Regions from separate parts of the Cupriavidus sp. 10L45 genome, predicted to be linked through region 3. Evidence: predicted binding sites of a transcription regulator. Region 3 holds the regulator's gene; each other region holds the start of a gene.
What was found. Region 3 encodes LexA, which represses DNA repair genes until DNA is damaged. Its sites were predicted from a motif close to ACTGTATNNNNATACAGT; they were not measured.
Positions count from the first base shown of each region.

Region 1: a site for LexA is predicted at 2,264-2,281, ahead of recA (recombinase RecA). Genes of this name have one in related genera too.
Region 2: a site for LexA is predicted at 1,845-1,862, ahead of AC1DFU_RS22895 (DUF4007 family protein). Genes of this name have one in related genera too.

Region 1 is NZ_JBFTJC010000013.1:151,759-155,032, reverse strand. It holds gene AC1DFU_RS22390 (DUF2889 domain-containing protein) at 1-159, opposite strand, end outside; gene recX (recombination regulator RecX) at 507-965, opposite strand; gene recA (recombinase RecA) at 1,051-2,115, opposite strand; gene AC1DFU_RS22375 (response regulator) at 2,351-3,040, shown strand; gene AC1DFU_RS22370 (sensor histidine kinase) at 3,053-3,274, shown strand, end outside.
Region 2 is NZ_JBFTJC010000014.1:68,235-71,508, forward strand. It holds gene AC1DFU_RS22885 (DUF802 domain-containing protein) at 1-431, opposite strand, end outside; gene AC1DFU_RS22890 (DUF3348 domain-containing protein) at 442-1,140, opposite strand; gene AC1DFU_RS22895 (DUF4007 family protein) at 1,917-2,837, shown strand; gene AC1DFU_RS22900 (ATP-binding protein) at 2,830-3,274, shown strand, end outside.
Region 3 is NZ_JBFTJC010000007.1:333,691-336,964, forward strand. It holds gene AC1DFU_RS15395 (hypothetical protein) at 1-427, shown strand, start outside; gene AC1DFU_RS15400 (hypothetical protein) at 641-814, opposite strand; gene lexA (transcriptional repressor LexA) at 935-1,591, opposite strand; gene AC1DFU_RS15410 (asparaginase) at 1,783-2,826, shown strand; gene rpsF (30S ribosomal protein S6) at 2,954-3,274, shown strand, end outside.

The sequences.
Region 1 (3,274 bases), on a different contig from region 3:
GATGGGGCGAATGCCGCCGCCGGCGAGTTCGATGTCACGTGGCTTGGTGTCGGTAAGGCGGGCCTCGATGTCCCACAGACCGTCTTCCCGCGCATACGCTTCCGCCGTGATGGCACGGCGATGACGCAAGGTGCGGTTGGCAGGCGGGGAAAGTGGCATGACAGCTGGGGCTGACGCGGGATGTTGAGGTGTGACCGGGGGCAAACGTCACGGCCGGGGCGGGACGGCCGACAGCCGCACGGCCGCCAAGGCCGGAAAACCGGGAGAGTTTAACATGCCGCGCCGCTTTGACCGGGAACATCCTGCGATACGGAATGTCGGGGGCGAATTGTTGCGCCGGTGACAACGCCGAACCACGGCGCGACAAGGGCTGGCGGGCGGCCATCGTATCCGGCGGCACGGTCGGTGGTGCGGCGCCGCAACGTTAGGCGCCGGATCACAAAATCCCTGTTGCGCACGCAGGTATACAGTGGTCTACGTGGCGTAATCGACACGTTGTTGCCATCTCACTCGTCATCTTCCGCGCCGCGGATGATCTTGCCGACCACGGCGCGCGAGAAGCCGCGCGCGACCATGAAGCGGATCTGCTTGGCCTTGGCCTCCGGAGAATCCGGGGCGGTGCCGAAGCGCTTGCGCCAGACCTCCCGGGCCCGCTCGACCTCGGTGTCCCGCAGGCGGTCCTGGAGGTCATGCAGTTGTTCATTGCCGAGCTGATGGGTCTTGGCCTCCTGCATCACCCGGGCGGCGCCATAGCGGCTGGCGCGGCGATGGACCAGGCTATCGACGAAGCGGTCGTTGGAGAGCCAGTTCTCGCGCTCGAGCGCGTCGAGCAGGGTATCCACCTCCTCGGGCGTCTCGGCGTGCGGCGCCAGCTTGCGCCGCAGTTCGGCGCGGCTGTGCTCGCGGCGCGACAGGTAGCCAACGGCGCGGGCCTTCAGCGAGAGCGGGGGGCGGGAGCCAGCCATCAGGGGGTCATCGACAGTGCAGTACCAATAAAAAAAGCCGCCGCACGATCTGCGACGGCTTCCGAGGGGCGGAGAAAGCTCCGCCTCAGCCTTCGATTTCGGCCGGCGCGCTGACGACAGCGGCGTTCATCGCCACCACGCCCAGCGCCGCACGGACCTTGTTCTCGATCTCAGCGGCGATGTCAGGGTTCTCGCGCAGGTATTCGCGCGCGTTGTCCTTGCCCTGGCCGATCTTTTCGCCGTTGTAGCTGTACCACGCGCCCGACTTCTCGACGATCTTGGCATCCACGCCGAGGTCGATGATCTCGCCCTGACGGGAAATGCCCTGGCCGTAGAGGATGTCGAAGAATGCCTCGCGGAACGGCGGCGACACCTTGTTCTTCACCACCTTGACCTTGGTCTCGTTGCCGATGACGTCGTCGCCCTTCTTGATCGAGCCGATGCGGCGGATGTCCAGGCGCACCGAGGCGTAGAACTTCAGCGCATTGCCGCCGGTGGTCGTTTCAGGTGAACCAAACATCACACCGATCTTCATACGAATCTGGTTGATGAAGATCACCAGGCAGTTGGTGCGCTTGATCGTACCGGTCAGCTTGCGCAGCGCCTGGCTCATCAGGCGGGCCTGCAGGCCGGGCAGCGAATCGCCCATTTCGCCCTCGATTTCGGCCTTCGGCACCAGTGCGGCCACCGAGTCGATCACGATCAGGTCGATCGAGCCCGAGCGCACCAGGGCGTCGGTAATTTCCAGGGCCTGCTCGCCGGTGTCCGGCTGGGAGATCAGCAGTTCACCCACGTTCACGCCCAGCTTGCCGGCGTAGTTCACGTCCAGCGCGTGTTCCGCGTCGATAAAGGCGCAGGTGCCGCCCAGCTTCTGCATCTCGGCCACCACCTGCAGCGTCAGCGTGGTCTTGCCCGACGATTCCGGACCATAGATCTCCACCACGCGGCCGCGCGGCAAGCCGCCGACGCCCAGCGCGATATCGAGCCCCAGCGAGCCGGTCGACACCACTTCGATGTCCTTTTCGATCTCGCCATCGCCCAGACGCATGATCGAGCCCTTGCCGAACTGCTTCTCGATCTGGGAGAGTGCGGCGGCAAGCGCCTTCTGCTTCTCAGCGCTCACGCCGGCGCCGGCCTTCTTGTCGTCCATGGTCGTCCTTCAGTCAATGGTGTATAAATAGGCCGCATGCGGCGCGACGCCTGATTTTTAAGCGATTTCCGACGGAAATCGGCCTGAAAAGTGATCTGGCGTGCGACCCGACCCGGCTGCCCACAAGGCAGCCTGCGGAATGTCGGGTACTGTATAAAAAAACAGTATGCTTGGCAAGCCCCACCGGTTCCGCAACCGCGTGGCGTGCGATGCTGGCAACAGGGTGGAGACAACCATGCGCATTCTGATTGCGGAAGATGACGACGTGCTGGCAGACGGGCTCACGCGCTCGCTGCGGCATTCCGGCTACGCCGTCGACCACGTCGCCAACGGCGTGGAAGCCGATTCGGCCCTGTCGACCCAGCATTTCGACCTGCTGATCCTGGACCTCGGCCTGCCCCGCATGCCCGGCCTGGAGGTGCTCAAGCGCCTGCGCACGCGCGGCGCGATGCTGCCGGTGCTGATCCTGACCGCCGCCGATGGCGTGGACGAGCGGGTCAAGGGCCTGGACCTGGGCGCCGACGACTACATGGCCAAGCCCTTCGCGCTGTCCGAGCTGGAGGCGCGCGTGCGCGCGCTGGTCCGGCGCGGCGCGGGCGGCGGCGCCACGCTGATGCGCCACGGGCCGCTGGCCTTCGACCAGGTCGGCCGCATCGCCTATCTGAACGAGCAGATGCTGGACCTGTCCGCACGCGAGATCGGCCTGCTGGAGATCCTGCTCACGCGCAGCGGGCGGCTGGTTTCCAAGGAACAACTGGTGGACCACCTCTGCGAGTGGGGCGAGGAAGTCAGCAACAACGCCATCGAGGTCTATGTGCACCGGCTGCGCAAGAAGATCGAAGTGGGTGGCATCCGCATCGCCACGGTGCGCGGCCTGGGTTACTGCCTGGAGAAGTTCCAGCCGGTGATGGCGGCGCATGGCTGATCCGGGGGCGGCATGCGCCTGCTGAGACTGCGCTGGGGCCGCCCGCCGGCCCTGCCCCCCCTGCCCAACTCGCCGCCGCCCCTGCCGACCCTGGCCGACGCCGCGGCGGAGGACGCCGCGCTGGCCGACGCCCTGCCGCACCTGGAAGAATCGTCCGCCCATCCCTCCCCGCGCTCGCTGTTCGGCGAGATCCTCGACTGGATGCTCGCCCCGCTGCTGCTGCTCTGGCCGATG
Region 2 (3,274 bases), on a different contig from region 3:
GCTTGCAGGTCCGTCGCCCCTTCCAGTGCCATGCCCGTGCCGCGCAGCGTGGCCACCATGCCGAGGAAAGTGCCGAACATGCCGAGCAGGACTAGCAATCCGACGAGATACGGCGTCAGCGTCGGCGCGGGGAGCGTCACGCGCTCGCCCTCGACGCGCAGCCGGACGGCATCGCGCAGACCGGCTGGAAGCGTGTCCAGCCACTGGCCGAGACCCGCCGGTTTCTCGGACAAATTCGAGACCGCATGCGCCAGCGAGGCCGTCGCCTGCCGATAGCACTGGAGTTCGAACGCGCCAGTCACGTAGAAGGCACCGATCACCAACGTCACGGCGAGGGCGAGCGCGTTCGCGCCCGCGTAGCCGGCACCGATCCAGCAAACCACGGCGAGACCGGCAACAAAAGCGACGATATGGGGAAGAATTCTGTTCATGTCTATGCAGTTAGCCAGCGCGCAGGGCGGCGAGCAGCCCTTCGACCGGTTCAAAACGGATGTCCAGTTCGGCAAGCAGGACAGCCTGCATGTCTTTGCGGAACTGCGTGAGCCAGGCGCGGGGCGCATGCTCATGGGCTTGGCGCAAGTGCTCGAAATGGGTTTCCAACAGCGCCGGCACGCTCGCCAGCAGGCTCTGCTCGCGCGCACCCACCACGCGCTCCATGACGGTATCCACCATCGCCAGCTTCGCCATCGCGGGCTGCCGGGCGGTCAGCGCCTTGCGTAGCCGGCCTCGCAATATGCCGATTTCCGTCGCCATGGTTTGTTGCGTGGTCAGATAGCGGTGGCGATAGACAGCAAAATCGACCGTGGCGTCAGGCGACTCCGCCGGCACGGCTGGGCGCCCCGGCCCACGACGCCGCGCGCTTGATGTGCCGTCATCGACAATCGCATTGGCCAGCGCCGCGCGCACGCGCACGGCATCACGCGCCTCGGCATTCCCCGGGCGCGGCGGCAGCGACGATCCCGGCACTGGATGGCTGGTAAGTGCGGCGGACAGCGCGATGGCATCCGTCCACCCGAGCCATTGGCTTAGCTGGTGGGAGAGGGAACTGGCAGGTTCCGCAGCATCGACGTGGATCAGGCGAGACAGGAGCCGAACGAGCGTCGGGCCGCTATGGGCAGTGCGCCGTGGCAGATGGGACATACCGCCGGTTTCCGATCGAAAAACCAAGCAGTTTACAACGGACAAGGGGTTACAGCGCTTGCTGTAACCCCTTGTTTTATCTGGTGCGGCTGCAGGAACGGAACTCATCTCTCACACCCTTGATATACAAGGACTTTTAAAGTTCATCGACTCCTCAATGCCCCCAAATGTGCCCCCAAATTTCCGCGAACACTTCGGTTCGATTGCCCGCCCGGCTACAACACTTTCGCGGAACCAAGCACCGCTCGCGGCAACACTCGACTATTGGACGCAATAGTAGCGTACCAGACAACGCTGGGCGGACGAACTCACCTGCTATCCCTGAGCCAAACATTTCGACCGTCTGCAAAAGAGGCTCGTCCTCGGCGAGAAGACCGGCCATTGCGTCGGTTTCGCTGTCGATGACAAGCGCAGCAGCCAGCCTTTCGCTACCGGCGGCTTTGCTTCCTGCCGCAAGTAAATCGCGCACCTTACTCAGTGCGCGGATCCAGCAGCGTCGGCAGCGCTCAAGCATCCGGCGATGATTGCGCTCGAACGGCGGCACACCCGATGGCCGTTCTCAGATCGGACTTTTCCGCGCCAGACGCACCGGCCAACACGATGTCGTGTGCCGGCTTCATGAAACTTGCAGCGACGCAGCTGTTGCCCTGCCTGGTCGCACGGTGAAAATGCGGATCTGCCCCGTTTATAACGCACCGCAAGATACTGTGGTTATATACAGTAATCAGCAGGCAGCCGAACTGGTGAAAGCCACCAGTTCGGGTTAAGATCCCAACATGACCGCCATGCAAAAACTCTATCGGGGGATGCCGGCCCATTTCTCGGGCCACGAGACGTTTCCCCTGCGTCAAATGTGGCTCAAGAAAGCTTTCGACCAAGCTACTGACGGGACACTGATTCCAAAATCGGCCTTCGCCGATGAGAAGGCCATCGCAGAATTCGGTGTAGGCAAGAACATGGTCGCCTCTATCCGCCATTGGGCCTTGGCTTGCGGCGTAATGTTTGAGGACGGCGACAGTTTTCGCATGCGCAGCCTTGCCAAGGAAATACTCAGTGACGGAGGGCTCGACCCCTACGCCGAGAGTCCCTCGACTGCATGGCTCGCGCATTGGCAGCTCGCGGGCCGTTGCTTTCGATCGACGACGTGGCATTGGCTATTCAACCATGTAACGGCGCCCACATTCACACGCCAAGAGCTCGAAGACCCCTTGGCCCGCTACGCCCGAGATCTGGATCCAAAGCATCGGCTCTCGACAGCGACGATTTCGCGCGACTTGGAGACGTGCCTGCGCAGCTACGCGCCGCGCGCTGCTGGCGGCTCCCCCGAAGACTTCGCCGAGCCGCTATTGGGCGAGTTGGGCCTGCTGCAAGAAGTCCACAAGGGCCAATACGCGTTCCGCCGCGGCCCTAAAGCATCCCTTCATGACGGCGTCTTCGCCTACGCTCTAGTCGACTTCTGGAACCGCGAGGCTGAGGGTCAAAGCTCGCTGGCTTTCGAAACGGTCGCCTACGCAGAAGGATCGCCGGGCCGGGTCTTTAAGCTCGATGAGGAATCGATCGCCCAACGGTTGATTGTCCTCTCCGACTTCACAGGGCGCAAGCTCGAATGGACCGACTCCGCAGGCCTTCGCCAAGTCCACCGCAAGAATCTTTCCAGTGAAGACATCAAGAACATGATCAGGCGCGCCTATGACTGAGAAGAAGCAACAGGCTCTCTCTGACATCATCCAGATTTCGCTCCAATACCAGCGCTCCATCCGCGTCGATACCGACATCGGCCGCGCGGATGCCCTCTCGGGCTACATCTGCCACGCCACTGCGACGGCCGTAATCGACGGCATGTGTAAACAGCTCGCCGGCACCAACCAACGCTGCTTTACTTGGACCGGCCCCTTTGGCGGCGGCAAGAGCTCATTGGGTGTCGCCTTGGCAAGCGCGCTGCACCCCAACAAGGGTCTTCGCGCAAGAGCCCGCCAAGCTCTACAGTTGGACTCCAAGCCCCCCTTCGACACGGCCTTCCCTGTCCAAAAGGGATGGCTGATTGTTCCAGCCGTGGGACGGCGTGGCAGCGTCGTGGCCGAGCTTTACGCAGCGCTACGCCGCGCGCAAGGCGAGACGGTCGACGGGCGCAAAA
Region 3 (3,274 bases):
CTACGATTCGCATCTGCTGACGCTGCTGATTCCGCTGAAGCTCGCCCCCGATGGCGTTTGCAACGGTGATCTGCTGGTTTATCACCCGCCACGGCTGGCGGTATCCACTGTGGCCAATGTTTTTTGCAAGCTTCGTCATGGCATTCAGCGCAATCTGCCGTTTCCCATCAGAAAATGGCTGACGCTACGGGATCTGCGCCGTGGCCGCTGCAACCGCGTGCCGGTGGAGCCGGGCAGCGTCTATGTCTTCAACGGCTTTGTGCTCCAGCATGCCAACCTTGATGTGGAAGTTGGCGAGCGCCGGTCGTTGCTGATTCACTACTACGACCCTGGCTACTCGGCGGGTCTGAGCGGGACCGTGCGGGGCGTGCGTATGCTGTGGGACCGTCTGCGCAAGAACATGACTGGCATGTATCCTGGTACCTGATCCAGCCGGGGAGGGCGAAAAAAAACCGGCACTCGGCGGGGTCGACAAGTTCCGGTTTCGCGCATCGGCGCCAATGCGCCAGTACTACGGATGCGCGCCATCGAGTGTAAAGCACCTCTCACGACGAATTAAACGTTCTCTTAATTTCACGTGGTGGGCTCGCAACTGCACTATTTACAATGATTTGGGCGACGCGGATCCGCCGCTAGCGGTTCATGCGTCCAGTTTGTCGGGCATATCCGCAAGTTCCAGCATCCGGCAGATTGCAGCCATGCTGCCGACCATCGTACGACGCTGGGCGCCCTGGTAGACGCGCACGCCCTTGGTTTGGCGGAACGGCACGGGCTTGACCGGGCGGCGGGAAGCGGTGTGGTTGACTGGCAGCATGGCGGCACCTCGAAGTTTGCGACAGCAGGAGTCCACGCCCGTCGTCCGGAGAGAACGGGGCGGCGTTGGCACTGCAAAACTGGGGACCAGGACAGGCGGCCGCCCGTCCGGTCTCGGAAGTCAGAAGCCCGAGGAGCGGATTAGCCCGACGGCGATGCCTTCCAGCGAAAATTCCTCGCGGCCGGCCTGCACCACGATATTCTCGAAATCCGGGTTTTCGGCGATCAGCTCGATCATGTCGCCGCGCCGCTTCAGGCGTTTGACGGTCACATCGTCGCCGATCCGCGCGACGACGATCTTGCCGTTGGCGGCTTCGCTGGCTTTCCTGACGGCGAGCAGGTCGCCGTCGAGGATGCCGGCATCGCGCATGCTCAGGCCCCGCACGCGCAGCAGGTAATCAGGTCGATCATCAAATACCGAGGCGTCTACCTGGTACTGACGGTCGATGTGCTCTGCGGCAAGGATCGGGCTGCCTGCGGCCACGCGGCCCACGAGCGGCAGCGTCAGCTGCATCACGCCGGCCATCGGCAGCGAGAACTGGTCCGTCATCTCCGAATCGCTACGTGCCACCTTGAGGCGGATGCCGCGCGACGCGCCTGGCGTCAGCTCGATCACGCCCTTGCGGGCCAGCGCTCGCAGGTGTTCCTCGGCAGAGTTGGGCGAGGAGAAACCGAATTCGGACGCGATCTCGGCACGGGTCGGCGGAATGCCGGTGTGCCGGATCGTGTTGCGGATCAGGTCGAAGATCTGCTGTTGCCGGGGTGTCAGGGTCGCCATGGGTCGCCGGTCTCTCGTGGTGCCGAAGCACTGTATGTTTAAACAGTATGCTGTGATTTTATACAGTATCGAGTGAAGTGCAAGCACAATTTGCAGTGGCAATGTGGGGCATGCGCGACACCAGGCGGACTCCAGTGCGCCCGGCGACACGGGTTTGCGAGAGCGGCGGCCCTCGGCGTGCCACAGTTACAATCGCCTGCACCACCCGCTCACTCGCTCGATTTTCTCGCTATATGTCTACGTCATTGCCCCGCATCGTCGTGCTCGCCACCGGCGGCACCATCGCAGGCTCGTCCGCCAGCCCCGCCAGCAGTGCGCAGTACCGCGCGGCCACCGTGCCGGTCTCGTCGCTGATCCAGGCCGTGCCTGCGCTGGGCGAGGTGGCCCGTGTGGAGACGGAGCAGGTGGCCCAGATCGACAGCAAGGACATGGCCTTCAGCCTGTGGGCGACGCTTGCCGCGCGGGTGGCGCATTGGGTCGCGCAGCCCGATGTGGTGGGCGTGGTGATTACCCACGGCACGGACACGCTTGAAGAAACGGCGATGTTCCTGCACCTGACGCAGCGGAGCGCGGTGCCGGTGGTGCTGACCGCGGCAATGCGCCCGTCCACGTCGCTCTCGGCCGATGGTCCGCTGAATTTGCTCGACGCAGTGCGCGTGGCGGCAAGCCCGGATGCGCGCGGGCAGGGCGTGCTCGTGGTCCTGAACCAGGAAATTCATGCGGCCCGCGATGTCGCCAAGGCCCATACCTCGGCGGTCAATGCGTTCACGTCGCCGGCGGGCGGGCCAATTGGTTTCGTGCAGGATGCCTACGTGCGCTTTGGACGCGCGTTCGCCCCCGGCGACGCGCCAGCGCTGCCCGTGCCTACGGCGTGGCCACTTGTCGAAATCGTGGCGAGCTATGCCCAGCCGGGCAGGGTGGCCGTGGATGCGATGGTCTCGGCCGGCGTAAAGGGGTTCGTGGTGGCGGCCACCGGCAATGGCTCGGTTCATGAGACGCTGGGCGACGCGCTCGCCGATGCAGCTGCGCGAGGCGTGGCCGTGGTGCGAAGCTCCCGCACGGGCGCCGGCCATGTGGCGGGGCCGGCACGCCCGCGCCTGGCCTCGGGCGAATTCGCCTCCGCCGGCAATCTCAATCCGTACAAGGCGCGCGTGCTGCTGCTGGTGGCGCTGGCGGCGGATGCGTCGCTTGGCACCGATCCGGCTCGCCTGCAGGCTGTTTTCCGACAATACTGAGAGATTCCCAGCGTCCTGCCGGGATGCCGGCTTGCGTGCTGGCTCGGAACCGGGCTATACTCGCGGGCTATTCAACCTTGCTACACCGGACATGGCGCCCGGGTGGCTACATCCAAAAGGAGCGTCAATGCGTCATTACGAAATCGTATTTATCGTCCATCCGGACCAAAGCGAACAAGTGCCGGCGATGATCGAGCGTTACAAGCAGCTCGTCACGTCGCAAAACGGCCAGGTTCACCGCGTGGAAGACTGGGGCCGCCGTCAGATGGCCTACATGATCCAGAAGCTGGCCAAGGCTCACTACGTTTGCCTGAACATCGAATGCGGCAAGGAAACCCTGGCCGAACTCGAGCACGCCTTCAAGTTCAATGACGCCGTGCTGCGTCACCTGATCGTGCAGACCAAGAAGGCCGAGACCGCTCCTTCGCCGATGATGAAGGAAGTGCAG